4 regions of the Pseudocitrobacter sp. 2023LY-00077 genome follow, and region 2 is predicted to be linked to each of the others. Evidence: predicted binding sites of a transcription regulator. Region 2 holds the regulator's gene; each other region holds the start of a gene.

Region 1 (3,741 bases), on a different contig from region 2:
TAAGACCATCTGCGCCAATGATCTGGCGGATTTCGTCAACTTCACGACCGTGGGCAATCAGCTCGGTGGCGGTTGGCATGTCGATACCGTACACGTTCGGGAAGCGAATTTCCGGTGCGGCTGACGCCAGATACACCTTCTTCGCCCCTGCTTCACGCGCCATCTCGATAATCTGCTCTGAGGTGGTGCCGCGCACGATGGAGTCATCAACCAGCAGGACGTTTTTATCGCGGAACTCGGCACGGTTAGCGTTCAGCTTACGGCGTACGGATTTACGACGCAGCTGCTGGCCCGGCATGATAAAGGTACGGCCAACGTAGCGGTTTTTCACGAAACCCTGGCGATACGGTTTACCCAGAATACGCGCAATTTCCAGCGCGATATCGCAGGACGTTTCCGGAATCGGGATCACCACATCGATGTCCAGATCTTCCCACTCGCGGGCAATCTTTTCACCGAGTTTGGTGCCCATATTTACACGCGCGCTGTAAACGGAAATCTTATCGATAAAGGAGTCCGGACGCGCGAAATAGACGTACTCGAACAGACACGGGTTGCTGACCGGGTTGTCCGCGCACTGGCGGGTGAAGAGCTGGCCCTTCTCGGTAATGTACATCGCTTCGCCCGGCGCGACATCGCGCAGGAACTCAAAGCCCAGGGTATCGAGCGCCACACTTTCGGAAGCAACCATATATTCCGTACGGCCATCGCCGATATCGCGTTTGCCCAGCACCAGCGGACGGATACCGTTCGGGTCGCGGAAGGCGACCATGCCGTGACCGATAATCATCGCCACGCAGGCGTAAGCGCCACGGATTTGGCGGTTAGTCGCGGCAATCGCGGCGAAGATGTTATCGGCTTCCAGCGGATAATGGCGGAAATTGTCGAGTTCGCTGGCGAAGATATTCAGCAGGATCTCGGAATCAGAGGTGGTGTTGATGTGGCGGCGCTTCTCTTCGAACAGTTTTTGACGCAGTTCGTGCGCGTTGGTCAGGTTGCCGTTATGGGCAAGCGTAATGCCATACGGGGAGTTGACGTAGAAAGGCTGCGCCTCAGACGCGCTGGAGCTGCCAGCGGTTGGGTAGCGCACGTGGCCAATCCCCATGTTGCCCTGCATACGCTGCATATGGCGAGCTTCAAAGACATCGCTGACCAGCCCGTTTGCCTTGCGTAAACGGAAGCAGTTGTTCGCATCAATGGTGATGATGCCCGCGGCATCCTGTCCACGATGCTGCAGCACCGTTAACGCATCATAAATCGACTGGTTGACCGGCATAACACCGGCGATACCGACAATACCGCACATACGTCTTTTCCTCGTTAAGCCACATCTCAGGACTTATGTCCTGGGCAAGAAACTTGACGAGCTTTGCAGATAGTCAAAGAACCATCTGATGATGAAACTGAACTGCGGGATAAGCTGCGATTTATGCCAGTCTTCGCTTTTCGCAACGCCCGTAAAGGTATCAAGGAAGAACAGAATGGCGGCGACGATTAACACCCCGCGCAGTGCACCAAAGCAGATGCCCAACACTCTGTCCGTTCCCGACAAACCGGTTTTTTCCACCAGTTGACCGATAACGTAGTTAACGATAGCGCCGACGATAAGCGTCGCGATAAACAGTACCGCGATAGCAATCCCGTTGCGAACCAGTTCATCATCAAAGCCCGTGAACCAGACGGACAGGTAAGTGTAGTAATGACTCGCGACAAAGAAGGCACAGCCCCATGTCACCAGCGATAACGCTTCACGAACAAAGCCACGGATAAGGCTAACCAGACAGGAAAAACCTATTACCGCGATAATGGCGTAATCAATCCAGACCATATGTGTCCCACGATGCTACGCCCTGTCATCCGGTTCGGGGCGCATTCTAACAGAAAAAGAAAACGTTTGCGTAGGGATTTCCTTTCCCTGCGAAAATAAAAAAGGCGCTGAAAAAATGTTCAACGCCATCGCTTATGGAGGGGGTTTTTAATCCCCTCACCCCGGCCCTCTCCCTCAGGGAGAGGGAGAAAGCACGCTCCGAACTTTACATCGTGCTCGATCGGTTCCCTCTCCCTGAGGGAGAGGGTTAGGGTGAGGGGTCGCCTTTAATTCGGCGAATACCCCATCACCACCCCGCTCAGCCCGGAAAGCTGCTTAAGCTCGCCAAGCGAGCCTTTCAGCTTATCTTTCGACGCGTCAGGCCCCACCAGGATGCGGGTAATTTTACCCTGAACCGGCGTGGAAGGCGACGTGTAGACGCGATAGCCCGCACCGCGAAGCGACGCGACAATCTCATTTACTTTATCGGCGTTTTTCAACGCGCCAAGCTGCACAACGTACGCCTTCCCTTCCGGGGCCGGTTTTTCAGCTGGCGTCGGTTTGGCTGGCGGCGTTTCGGTCGCGGCGGCGATTTGCTCGCTGGCGACATCACGCGTTGGCTGCGGCTTCGGTTTCGGCGGTTCAACCGGTTTTGGTTTTGGCTTCGGTTGTTCCACCGGTTCCGGCGCAGGATCGATGCCGTTATTGTTTGCCGCAGCAAAACGCCCCGGATCGAGCGACGGTGCTGCCGCATCGCCCGCCCTCACTTCTTCCGCCGCGCCTTCCGGCGGCTGCGCAGGCAGCGCCTGCGTCGCCGTCGGCAGCATATCGGGCTCATCCCGGTCGCCCGGTTTTGGCACCAACGGGATCGCGGCAAACTCATCCTGGTAGTGTTTTTTCTGCCCGTCGAGCAGCCCTGGCAGCACGATGACGCCCAGCGCTACCAGCACAATTGTCCCGACTAAGCGGTTCTGAAACTTACTTGCCACCGGTTCTCCCCGCGTCTAACTCTTCCATTACATGCGCTACCGTGTGGAATGAACCACACACCAGCACCGTATCTTCTGGCCCGGCATCGGCCATTGCCGCATGCCACGCCTGCGCCACGCTGGCGTAGACGGTTCCTGCGCGTAAGTGTTTCACCAGCTCTTCAGCGGTGGCCCCGCGCGGCCCTTCTAAAGGCGCACAATACCAGCTATCGACAATACCTTCCAGACACGCCAGCGTACCGGCGATATCCTTATCATGCAGCATACCAATAACCGCCAGAACGCGCCCGGTCAGCGGCTCAGATTTGAGACGCCCGGCGAGATACGCAGCGGCATGCGGGTTATGCGCGACGTCCAGAATCACGCGCGGCGAGGTCTGGATAGTCTGAAAGCGTCCCGGCAGAATCGCGCTGGATATGCCTTCACGAATGGCCTGCTCGCTGACATTAAGGCCGCTGGCGCGCAGTGCCGCCAGCGCAGTGGCGGCGTTCGGCTGCGGCACCTGTGGCAACGGCAATGTGTTCAGGCGGCCTGTCGCATCGCTAAACCACCAGCTTTCAGCGTCCACACCATACTGCCAGGCAATATCACGTTGTAACAGCTGTGCGCCCTTTTCACGCGCCACATCAGCAATTGTTGTCGGCATATCCGGTTCACCCACAACCGCCGGACGCCCGGCACGGAAGATACCGGCTTTTTCACGGCCAATACTTTCGCGATCCGACCCCAGCCAGTCGGTGTGATCCAGCGCGATGCTGGTAATGACCGCCACGTCCGGGTCCACCAGATTCGTCGCATCCAGTCGTCCGCCCAGCCCCACTTCAAGGATAACCACATCCAGCCCGGCCTGTTTAAACAACCACAGCGCCGACAACGTGCCATATTCGAAATAGCTCAAAGAGATTTCGCCGCGCGCCTGCTCAATAGCGGCAAACGACGCCGTAT
Region 2 (3,741 bases):
GTTGAGGCTGGTTATAATGCGTGACAGCATCAGCGTGGTGTAATCCGGGGCGATAGCAGAAAGGACGTTACCCAGGGTAAAAATCGCCATCAGGAAAATTAAGGCATTGCGGCGTGCGCGATGTGAGAGCAGCAGCGTCATCAGCGGCGCGCCAACCATGACACCTACGGCGTAGGCGCTGATCAACATACCTGCGGCAGGAATCGAGACATCAACCCCTTTGGCAATAACGGGTAATAGCCCCATCGGCGAAAATTCGGTGGTACCTATCCCGAATGCGCCTACGGCTAACGCCAGTAAGGGATAATTCACTTTCATGCTTTGACTCCGGTTTGCCGCAAACGCAGGGCGGCGTGACAACAGATAGCAAAAGCATGACATCAATCACAAAAAAACAGAAGTGAACAAATTAGCAAAATATTTTTGCTGAATTGATAACAATCTCAGAGAGGGAGAGCAGCCTCTCCCTTTAGGATGGGTTAATGCAGGACGGCGGTCAGCGCGGCAGCCACGATCAGCGCCAGCGTAATAACCGTGGTGGTAATTGACATCTTCAGTTCGGTACTCATCAATTTTTCTCCTTATTATCCCCACACCAAAAGTGAGCTATGTCATTTTTGCACACTTATTCGCAAAAATCTTCCCGGATTTCACGCAATAACCTATTTTGCGCTTCCACTTTTGTCAAAGATAAGACAAAATTCGACGCTTATTAAAAAGTGTATCGGCCATTGACCCCCTCCTGTCGTCCTGTGTCGTTTTCCCGGCGAACCGCAATTCATAACATTGCGCCAGGGTGAGTGAAGGCAAACGTTTTCGTATTGAATCGATCAGGGGCAGGCCCGGGTCTGGAGTGAGATGGAATGGCAACTATTAAAGATGTAGCGAAGCGCGCAAACGTTTCCACTACAACTGTATCACATGTGATTAACAAGACACGTTTTGTCGCCGAAGAGACGCGTGAAGCGGTGTGGGCGGCAATCAAAGAATTGCACTACTCTCCCAGCGCCGTGGCCCGCAGCCTGAAGGTCAATCACACCAAATCCATTGGTTTGTTGGCGACCAGCAGCGAAGCTGCCTACTTTGCAGAAATTATTGAAGCCGTTGAGAAGAACTGCTTCCAGAAAGGCTATACCCTGATCCTCGGTAATGCGTGGAACAATCTTGAGAAACAGCGCGCGTATCTTTCCATGATGGCGCAGAAGCGCGTGGACGGCCTGCTGGTGATGTGTTCCGAATATCCGGATTCGCTGCTGCAGATGCTGGAAGAGTACCGTCATATTCCGATGGTGGTTATGGACTGGGGCGAAGCGAAAGCTGACTTTACCGACTCAGTTATCGATAACGCCTTCGAAGGCGGCTATATGGCTGGTCGTTATCTGGTGGAACGTGGGCATCGCGAAATTGGCGTGATCCCAGGCCCGCTGGAGCGCAATACCGGCGCAGGTCGTCTGGCTGGCTTTATGAAAGCCATGGAAGAGATGATGATCAAGGTGCCGGAAAACTGGATTGTGCAGGGCGATTTCGAACCGGAATCCGGCTATCGCGCGATGCAGCAAATACTGTCCCAGAATCCGCGCCCTACCGCTATCTTCTGTGGTGGCGATGTCATGGCGATGGGCGCGTTGTGCGCCGCAGACGAAATGGGGCTGCGCGTGCCGCAGGATATCTCGCTGATTGGTTACGACAACGTGCGCAACTCGCGTTTCTTTACCCCGGCTCTGACCACCATCCACCAGCCGAAGGATTCCCTCGGGGAAACCGCCTTCAATATGCTGATGGACCGAATTGTCAGTAAACGCGAAGAGTCGCAGTCCATTGAAGTGCACCCACGCCTGATTGAACGCCGTTCCGTGGCCGACGGCCCGTTCCGCGACTATCGTCGTTAAGCCTCTTTGCGAACGCTCGCTGCGGGCGTTCGCAACCATTCGTTGTTCAGCGTTTCACTGTCCCCTAAATATTCGAGTAACCAGCTTAGCGCCGGTGAACTGTCATTTTGTTGCCACGTAAGGCAACAGGCCGCATCGGGAAACGGGTTTTCCAGTTCCAGAGCAACCCATTCGCCTTTATCTATCTTCGGTCGCGCAAAATGCTCTGGCACCATGCCAACGCATAATCCTGCGGATAAGCAGGTTTCTGACGATTCCCAGTCAGGCACAACGACCCGCTTCTGGTTGTCCAGTAACCAGGTAGTACGTTTAGGTAACGAACGTGACGTATCTTCGCGCACCAGCGACGGCCAGTTGCGCAACACGTCATCACTGAGCGGCCCCGCCATCTGCGCCAGCGGATGCGAACGAGCTACCACGCACTGCCAGCTCAGCATGCCCATATCGCGAAACGCATAGCGCCCCCCCACGGGAATCGCGCGCGTCGCGCCAATCGCTAACTCAACGCGCCCATCCGCCAGTGCATCCCATACGCCATTAAATACTTCCTGATACACCAGCAGCTCAACGTCGCTGAAGTGGCGATAAAAATCGACAATCATCTGTCGGGTGCGCTCTGGTTTTACGATATTGTCCACCGCGATAGCCAACTGCCCTCTCCAGCCATTAGCAATTTGCTGACACTGCTGACGGGTGATCTGCATTTTTTTGATAACAGAGCGCCCCTCTTTCAAAAACCATGCCCCGGCGGGGGTTAATTCTACATCCCGGTGGCGACGTTCAAACAGCGGAACCGCCAGCCACTCCTCCAGTTGACGTACCGTATAACTGATTGCAGAAGGTACACGGTGCAGCTCATTTGCCGCGCCACTAAAGCTGCCATTCCGCGCAACGGCATCCACAACTTCAAGTGAATATTCAGACCACATTTTCTGCTCACAAATTTTTTGAAACCAACACGCAAATATTAGCGTTTCACAAGGGAGATTTCACTCTCTACACTCTCAGCCTCTTCCAAAACAAGAAAAGGCGTTTTTATGCAACCTGGGAAAGGATTTTTAGTCTGGCTCGCCGGCCTGAGCGTGTTGGGCTTTTTGGCCACCGATATGTATCTTCCGGCCTTCGCCGTGATTCAAAACGATCTCCAAACACCGGCAGCGGCTGTCAGCGCCAGCCTGAGTCTGTTTCTTGCCGGGTTTGCTCTCGCGCAGCTGCTTTGGGGGCCGCTTTCAGATCGTTATGGCCGCAAGCCTGTTCTGCTGATTGGCCTGACCATCTTCGCCTTTGGCTGTCTGGGTATGCTGTGGGTTCGTGATGCCACCACCCTGCTGATTCTGCGTTTTGTACAAGCCGTAGGCGTCTGTGCTGCGGCAGTGACCTGGCAGGCTATGGTGACGGATTATTATCCAGCACAGCGAACTAACCGTATTTTCGCCACCATCATGCCGCTGGTCGGGCTTTCTCCGGCGCTGGCACCGTTACTGGGAAGCTGGATCCTGCATCATTTTGAATGGCAGGCCATCTTTGCCACCCTGTTTATCATCACCGTTATGTTGATGATTCCGGCCCTGCGCCTGAAACCCGCACATAAAAAGAACGCGGTCAGTGAAAACAAACTAACCTTTATGAAACTCCTGCGCAGTCAGGACTATCGCGGCAACGTACTTATCTACGCCGCCTGCTCCGCCAGCTTCTTTGCCTGGCTGACCGGTTCGCCATTTATCCTCAATGCCATGGGCTACAGCCCAACGGTGATTGGCCTGAGCTACGTCCCACAGACTATCGCGTTCCTGGTCGGCGGTTATGGCTGCCGAGCCGCGTTGCAAAAATGGGATGGCGGGAAACTGCTACC
Region 3 (3,741 bases), on a different contig from region 2:
GGCCAACGTGATTGGCACCGCAGCAGGGCTGGCGCTAACCGGGCGGAAACCCTTCGTCCACACGTTTACCGCATTCGCCAGCCGCCGCTGTTTCGACCAGTTGTTTATGTCGCTGGATTATCAGCGCAATAACGTCAAAGTGATCGCCTCTGACGCGGGCGTCACCGCTTGCCACAACGGCGGCACGCATATGTCGTTTGAGGATATGGGCATTGTGCGCGGGCTGGCGCACTCCGTGGTGCTGGAAGTCACTGACGCGGTGATGTTTAAAGATGTTCTGCGCCAACTCGCCACCCTGGAGGGTTTCTACTGGGTACGTACCATCCGCAAACAGGCGCCAACGGTGTATCAGGAGGGCTCGACATTCACCATCGGCAAAGGAAACGTCCTGCGCGACGGCAATGACATCACGTTGATCGCCAACGGCATTATGGTGGCGAAAGCGCTGGAAGCGGCGGAAAAACTGTCTGCTGAAGGGGTGAGCGCCGCCGTTATTGATATGTTTACGCTCAAGCCAATAGATCGGATGCTGGTGAAGAACTATGCCGAGAAAACCGGGCGAATTGTCACCTGTGAAAACCACAGCATTCATAACGGGCTGGGCTCGGCAGTGGCGGAAGTCCTGGTGGAAACCTGCCCGGTCCCGATGCGTCGCGTGGGTGTGAAAGAGCGTTATGGTCAGGTAGGAACGCAGGATTTTCTCGAGCAGGAGTATGGGCTGACGCGGGATGATATCATCGCGGCGGCAAGGGAACTGCTGTAATTCGGGGATAAAAAAAGCGGCCGTGAGGCCGCTTTAGAGGAACTGTAGGGAGCATGCTGCAAATAGCCTGATGGCGCTGCGCTTATCAGGCCTACAAAGCACGCAGTAATATGATTTAAATCGCCCAGCCGCCCGCATAAAACGCCACCAGCGCCACCGCAATCACGATAGTGCCAACGTTCAGCTTACGCCATTCGCCCGATACCACGCGGCCAATCACCAGCGTGGCGAAACCGATCATAATGCCGGTCACGATGTTACAGGTCAGCACGATGAAAACGGCGGTAATCAGGCCAGACATCGCATCAACAAAGTCGTTGAAATCGATGCGTGCCACGTTGCTCAGCATCAGCAGGCCGACGTACATCAGCGCCGGAGCGGTGGCATAGGCCGGAACCAGGTAAGAAAGCGGAGAGAGGAACAGGATCAGCAGGAACAGAACGCCGACGGTGATCGCCGTTAAGCCCGTTTTGCCGCCCGCCGCCGTACCGGCCGCAGATTCGATATACACTGCCGCTGGCGCTGCGCCAACAAACGCGGAGAACACGCTGCTCAGGGAGTCAGTGGTCAGCGCTTTGCCGCCGTTGATGATCTGCCCGTCTTTGTCCAGCAGGTTAGCCTGACCCGCTACGGCACGAATGGTGCCGGTGGCATCGAACACCGCCGTCATCACCAGCGCCAGTACGCTTGGCAGCACGATCGGGTTCAGCGCGCCCATAATATCCAGGCTGCCAATCAGGGAGTTACCGTTGTCATCGCTCAGAGAAGGCATGGCGAAGAAACCGGAGAAGTGTACATTCGGGTCAAAAATCAGGCCGACAATCGACACACCGATGATGGTCAGCAGGATGCCGCCCGGTACTTTCAGTTTTTCGAGGCCAATAATCATCGCCAGACCGACCAGCGACATAATCACCGGGAAGCTGGCGAAGTGACCCAGCGCAACTGGCAGACCATCCAGCGGGTTCTTAATCACCAGGCCAACGCCGTTTGCCGCAATCAGCAGCAGGAACAGGCCGATACCGATACCGGTGCCGTGCGCGATGCCCTGCGGCAAATTGCGCAAAATCCAGCTACGGATGCCCGTCGCAGAAATAATGGTAAACAGAACACCCATCAGGAAGACCGCGCCGAGCGCGACCGGAATGCTGATGTGCTGACCCAGCACCAGACTGAACGCGGTGAACGCGGTCAGTGAGATAGCACAGCCAATAGCCAGCGGCAGGTTCGCCCACAGTCCCATCACGATGGAGCCGACGCCCGCCACCAGACAGGTGGCTACGAAGACCGCAGCAGGCGGGAAGCCCGCTTTGCCCAGCATCCCCGGCACGACGATAACGGAATAGACCATCGCCAGGAAGGTGGTAAGACCGGCGACAATCTCCTGACGAACGGAGCTACCACGAGCAGAAATTTTAAACCAGGCGTCGAGTGAACCGCCGGTACGCGCTGAAGGCGTAGACATAGAAAACATCCCCTGAAAATTTTTATCATTCGTTCGCATACGTGGTGGAGCATCCACTGACAGTTAAACGTCATCTCCTTGTGCTTAAACCTCGCGGCAAAGGGGAGCCGCAAAAAAGCAAACGTTTAACTCCGCGCATACAAAACGGTTGAGCGTTACCTTCCACGCTGCACATGCAGAATGGGTACTTTCTGGACGACACCGGCAAATCGACTAAGCATAAAACGTCAAAAATGCCAGAAGAAGGCGTCAGAATTTTAAGGCAAACGATTATCTGGTTTTTATGGCACCATTTTCAACTGATGTTTACGCCATTTCGCTAAATTTCGCTTATGACGATGAAGAAATCGCCAACCTGTGCGCAAACGTTATCGTTCATGCGCAATCCGACAACAATTTCGTTGCAAATCGGGCGCTATTCGCCAGGTAGTGAAAAGGGACCGCCCTTTTCAATCGCCTGCTGCCAGGCCGGACGCGCTTCCACACGCGCCTTCCATGCGGCGATATTGGGCAGAGACGGTATCCCACCGCGAGAAAGCAGCGCAAACAGTGGAAAACTCATCTGGATGTCCGCCATGCTCGGGTTTTCCCCCGCAAACCACGGCGTTTTCGCAAGATGCGACTCGATAAACCCGGCATGCGTGGCAATCTGATTATTCAGCCAGGCTTTCTGAACGCCCGTTCCCAGCACTTTCCCCACCGTGCGCAACCCCAACGGCACCGGGGATTTGCCCAGCATCTGCAAAACCAGCTTGATCATCATGAGCGACATCAACGAGCCTTCGGCATAGTGCAGCCAGAAGCGATACTGCAATTTTCCTTCGATATCCTGCGGTTTAAAGCGGCTTTCGGGATCGCCGATTTCCTGGAGATATTCGAGGATCGCGCCAGATTCAGCGATAACGTGGCCGTCATTCTCGACAATCGGCGATTTACCCAGCGGATGGATTTTTTTCAGAGAGTCAGGAGCCAGCATATCAGCCCCGCGCTGATAGCGGACAATCTGGTAAGGCAGGTTCAACTCTTCCAGCGCCCAGAGCACGCGCTGCGAGCGGGATTGGTTCAGATGGTGGACGGTTAACATGGTTTTCTCCGCAGGTTTGTTCAAATTAACTATAGGAACAGACGGCAATCCCCGTAAAAATTGCGGCGAAAAAAACGTCAATCTGACTGGCGAACAGGGGGAGGAGAGGTAGACTTAAAGTGTCAGCACAAACCGGAACCTCCAACCCGTAGCTCGACCGAGGGATGCTGATGTCGGGGGAAACCCTCCCATGAACCAGTGGGATAGAGCGAAAGACAAAGACCGGAACATACGAAAGCGCCCAGTTGTGGCGCTTTCGTTTTTTATTCGTCTTCCAGCAGGCGCGCGCCCGTTCCTTCTTCCCCCAGTTTGTCGCCAGGGTTACGCAGCGGGCAGTCACGCAGCGACATACAGCCGCAACCGATGCAGCCATCAAGCTGATCGCGTAGCGCTTCCATCGAGTGAATGCGTTTATCCAGCTCCTGACGC
Region 4 (3,741 bases), on a different contig from region 2:
AATGGACGGCGTTCAGTTGGGCGCGGCGCTGGAGCGCGAAGGTTCCAGCCTGCTGGGCAGTGATGCGGGCGAACTGGCGGGCGCGGGGAAAACTGGCGTGACCGTTCAGAGCAGCCTCGACGCGGTTAAAGATGATTTTGATGTATTTATCGATTTTACCCGCCCGGAAGGCACGCTGACGCATTTGGCGTTCTGCCGTGAGCACGGGAAAGGCATGGTTATCGGGACCACCGGTTTTGATGATGCCGGCAAGCAGGCTATTCGCGATGCCTCTCAGGAGATAGCGATTGTCTTTGCGGCCAACTTCAGCGTAGGCGTGAACGTCATGCTGAAGCTGCTGGAGAAAGCGGCCAAAGTGATGGGCGACTATACCGACATCGAAATTATTGAAGCGCACCATCGTCACAAAGTGGATGCGCCATCAGGCACGGCGCTGGCGATGGGCGAGGCGATTGCCTCGGCGCTGGATAAAGATCTGAAAGAGTGCGCCGTTTACAGCCGTGAAGGTTATACCGGTGAGCGCGTACCGGGCACTATCGGTTTTGCGACCGTGCGTGCGGGCGATATCGTCGGCGAACATACGGCGATGTTCGCCGATATTGGTGAACGCGTGGAGATTACGCACAAAGCGTCCAGCCGCATGACGTTTGCCAATGGCGCGGTGCGTTCGGCTTTATGGCTCAAGTCGAAACAAAACGGTCTTTTTGATATGCGTGATGTGCTTAATCTTAATGAATTATAGTATTTATTACCCATCGTGATGTGGTATTGCAGTCAGTAAGGTATTGATTGCATAGGGCGATATTTTATCGCCCTTTATTTTATTAGTTTCGCATTATTTTGTGTGTGAAATGCATAAAATAACAACTTATCTTGGTGTTGTTGGTTGTTTAAATGTAAATTTTGACCATCTGGTCTACTTTTTTTCACGCCCAAGTCCATTTTTAACATTCTTTAAGCCCCGCAAGCGTTTTCCAGTGTGAGTTAGGTGATCTTTTTGCCTGTTAAAAGCGTCAGTTAAAGCCAGTGGCGCAAAATAATAATAAAAAATGCCCTTTAAGGTAGACTTTTGTCTGGGCTCTCTCTAGAATGCCGCCGTTTGCCAGAAATTCAAAGGTAAGCAGATTTGCATTGATTTATGTCACCATTGTGAATTAATATGCAAATAAAGTGAGTGAATATTCTCTGGAGGGTGTTTTGATTAAGTCAGCGCTATTGGTTCTGGAAGACGGAACCCAGTTTCACGGTCGGGCCATAGGGGCAACAGGTTCGGCGGTTGGGGAAGTCGTTTTCAATACTTCAATGACCGGTTATCAAGAAATCCTCACTGATCCTTCCTATTCTCGCCAAATCGTTACTCTTACTTATCCTCATATCGGCAATGTCGGCACCAATGCTGCTGACGAAGAGTCTTCTCAGGTTCATGCGCAAGGTTTGGTTATCCGTGACCTGCCGCTGATTGCCAGCAACTACCGCAATACTGAAGACCTCTCTTCCTATCTGAAACGCCATAACATCGTGGCGATTGCCGATATCGATACCCGTAAGCTGACGCGTCTGCTGCGCGAGAAGGGCGCACAGAACGGTTGCATCATCGCTGGGGATAACCTCGATGCGGCGCTGGCGCTGGAAAAAGCCCGTGCGTTCCCGGGCCTGAACGGAATGGACCTGGCGAAAGAAGTCACCACCCGCGAATCCTACAGCTGGACGCAGGGTAGCTGGACACTGGCAGAAGAGCTGCCGGAAGCCAAAAAAGAAGAAGAGCTGCCATTCCACGTCGTTGCCTACGATTTTGGCGCGAAACGCAATATTCTGCGCATGCTGGTTGACCGTGGCTGTCGCCTGACCATCGTTCCGGCGCAAACGTCTGCGGAAGATGTGCTGAAGATGAACCCGGACGGCGTGTTCCTCTCCAACGGCCCAGGCGACCCGGCACCATGTGATTACGCGATTACCGCGATTCAGAAATTCCTTGAAACCGACATTCCGGTATTCGGCATCTGCCTTGGCCATCAGCTGCTGGCGCTGGCGAGCGGTGCGAAGACCATCAAGATGAAGTTCGGCCACCACGGCGGCAACCATCCGGTGAAAGATATCGATAAGAACGTGGTGATGATCACCGCGCAGAACCATGGTTTCGCGGTGGATGAAGCAACGCTGCCTGCGAATCTGCGCGTGACGCATAAATCCCTGTTCGACGGCACGCTGCAAGGTATTCACCGTACCGATAAGCCAGCGTTCAGTTTCCAGGGGCACCCGGAAGCGAGCCCAGGCCCGCACGATGCCGCACCGCTGTTCGACCACTTTATCGAGCTTATTGAGCAATATCGTCAGTCCGCGAAATAATCAGGAGTTATAAGAGCCATGCCAAAACGTACAGACATAAAAAGTATCCTGATTCTGGGTGCGGGCCCGATTGTTATCGGCCAGGCGTGTGAGTTTGACTACTCCGGCGCCCAGGCGTGTAAAGCGCTGCGTGAAGAGGGTTACCGCGTCATTCTGGTAAACTCCAACCCGGCAACCATCATGACCGACCCGGAAATGGCCGATGCGACCTACATCGAGCCGATTCAGTGGGAAGTGGTGCGCAAGATTATTGAAAAAGAGCGCCCGGATGCGGTGCTGCCGACCATGGGCGGCCAGACAGCGCTGAACTGCGCGCTGGAACTGGAACGTCAGGGCGTGCTGGAAGAGTTCGGCGTCACCATGATTGGTGCCACCGCAGACGCGATTGATAAAGCAGAAGATCGCCGTCGCTTCGACGTCGCGATGAAGAAAATCGGTCTCGATACCGCGCGTTCCGGTATCGCGCACACTATGGAAGAAGCACTGGCGGTTGCCGCTGACGTTGGCTTCCCGTGCATTATCCGTCCATCCTTTACCATGGGCGGCACCGGCGGCGGTATCGCTTATAACCGCGAAGAGTTCGAAGAAATCTGCGAGCGCGGTCTGGATCTCTCCCCAACCAACGAACTGCTGATTGATGAATCACTGATTGGCTGGAAAGAGTACGAGATGGAAGTGGTGCGTGATAAAAACGACAACTGCATCATCGTCTGCTCTATCGAAAACTTCGATGCGATGGGTATCCACACCGGTGACTCCATCACTGTCGCACCAGCCCAAACGCTGACCGATAAAGAATATCAAATCATGCGTAACGCCTCGATGGCGGTGCTGCGTGAAATCGGCGTCGAAACCGGCGGTTCTAACGTCCAGTTCTCGGTTAACCCGAAAAATGGTCGTCTGATTGTTATCGAAATGAACCCGCGCGTGTCTCGCTCATCTGCACTGGCATCGAAAGCGACTGGCTTCCCGATTGCTAAAGTGGCGGCGAAACTGGCGGTGGGTTACACCCTCGACGAACTGATGAACGACATCACCGGTGGCCGTACTCCGGCTTCCTTCGAACCGTCCATCGACTACGTTGTGACCAAAATCCCTCGCTTTAACTTCGAGAAATTTGCCGGTGCGAATGACCGTCTGACCACTCAGATGAAATCGGTCGGTGAAGTGATGGCGATTGGTCGCACGCAGCAGGAATCCCTGCAAAAAGCACTGCGCGGCCTGGAAGTGGGCGCGATGGGCTTTGACCCGAAAGTGAGCCTGGATGACCCGGAAGCGCTGACCAAAATTCGCCGCGAGCTGAAAGATGCAGGCGCTGAGCGTATCTGGTACATCGCCGATGCATTCCGTGCCGGGATGTCAGTCGATGGTGTCTTCAACCTGACTAACATCGAC

Evidence for each region. Region 2 encodes PurR, which represses purine synthesis genes. Its sites were predicted from a motif close to CANGCAAACGTTTGCNTG; they were not measured.
Region 1: the regulator PurR is predicted to act here: its motif matches at 1,884-1,901, upstream of cvpA (colicin V production protein).
Region 3: the regulator PurR is predicted to act here: its motif matches at 2,488-2,505, upstream of ACWWFX_RS17245 (NCS2 family permease).
Region 4: the regulator PurR is predicted to act here: its motif matches at 961-978, upstream of carA (glutamine-hydrolyzing carbamoyl-phosphate synthase small subunit).

What each region holds. Positions count from the first base shown of each region.
Region 1 covers NZ_JBSPEI010000001.1:204,440-208,180, reverse strand. The annotation lists gene purF (amidophosphoribosyltransferase) at 1-1,306, opposite strand, end outside; gene cvpA (colicin V production protein) at 1,340-1,828, opposite strand; gene dedD (cell division protein DedD) at 2,095-2,796, opposite strand; gene folC (bifunctional tetrahydrofolate synthase/dihydrofolate synthase) at 2,786-3,741, opposite strand, start outside.
Region 2 covers NZ_JBSPEI010000008.1:77,855-81,595, reverse strand. The annotation lists gene ACWWFX_RS12170 (MFS transporter) at 1-318, opposite strand, end outside; gene cydH (cytochrome bd-I oxidase subunit CydH) at 480-569, opposite strand; gene purR (HTH-type transcriptional repressor PurR) at 864-1,889, shown strand; gene punR (DNA-binding transcriptional activator PunR) at 1,886-2,818, opposite strand; gene punC (purine nucleoside transporter PunC) at 2,927-3,741, shown strand, end outside.
Region 3 covers NZ_JBSPEI010000013.1:93,596-97,336, forward strand. The annotation lists gene ACWWFX_RS17240 (transketolase family protein) at 1-763, shown strand, start outside; gene ACWWFX_RS17245 (NCS2 family permease) at 879-2,228, opposite strand; gene ACWWFX_RS17250 (glutathione S-transferase family protein) at 2,644-3,312, opposite strand; gene soxR (redox-sensitive transcriptional activator SoxR) at 3,576-3,741, opposite strand, start outside.
Region 4 covers NZ_JBSPEI010000010.1:36,944-40,684, forward strand. The annotation lists gene dapB (4-hydroxy-tetrahydrodipicolinate reductase) at 1-742, shown strand, start outside; gene carA (glutamine-hydrolyzing carbamoyl-phosphate synthase small subunit) at 1,198-2,346, shown strand; gene carB (carbamoyl-phosphate synthase large subunit) at 2,365-3,741, shown strand, end outside.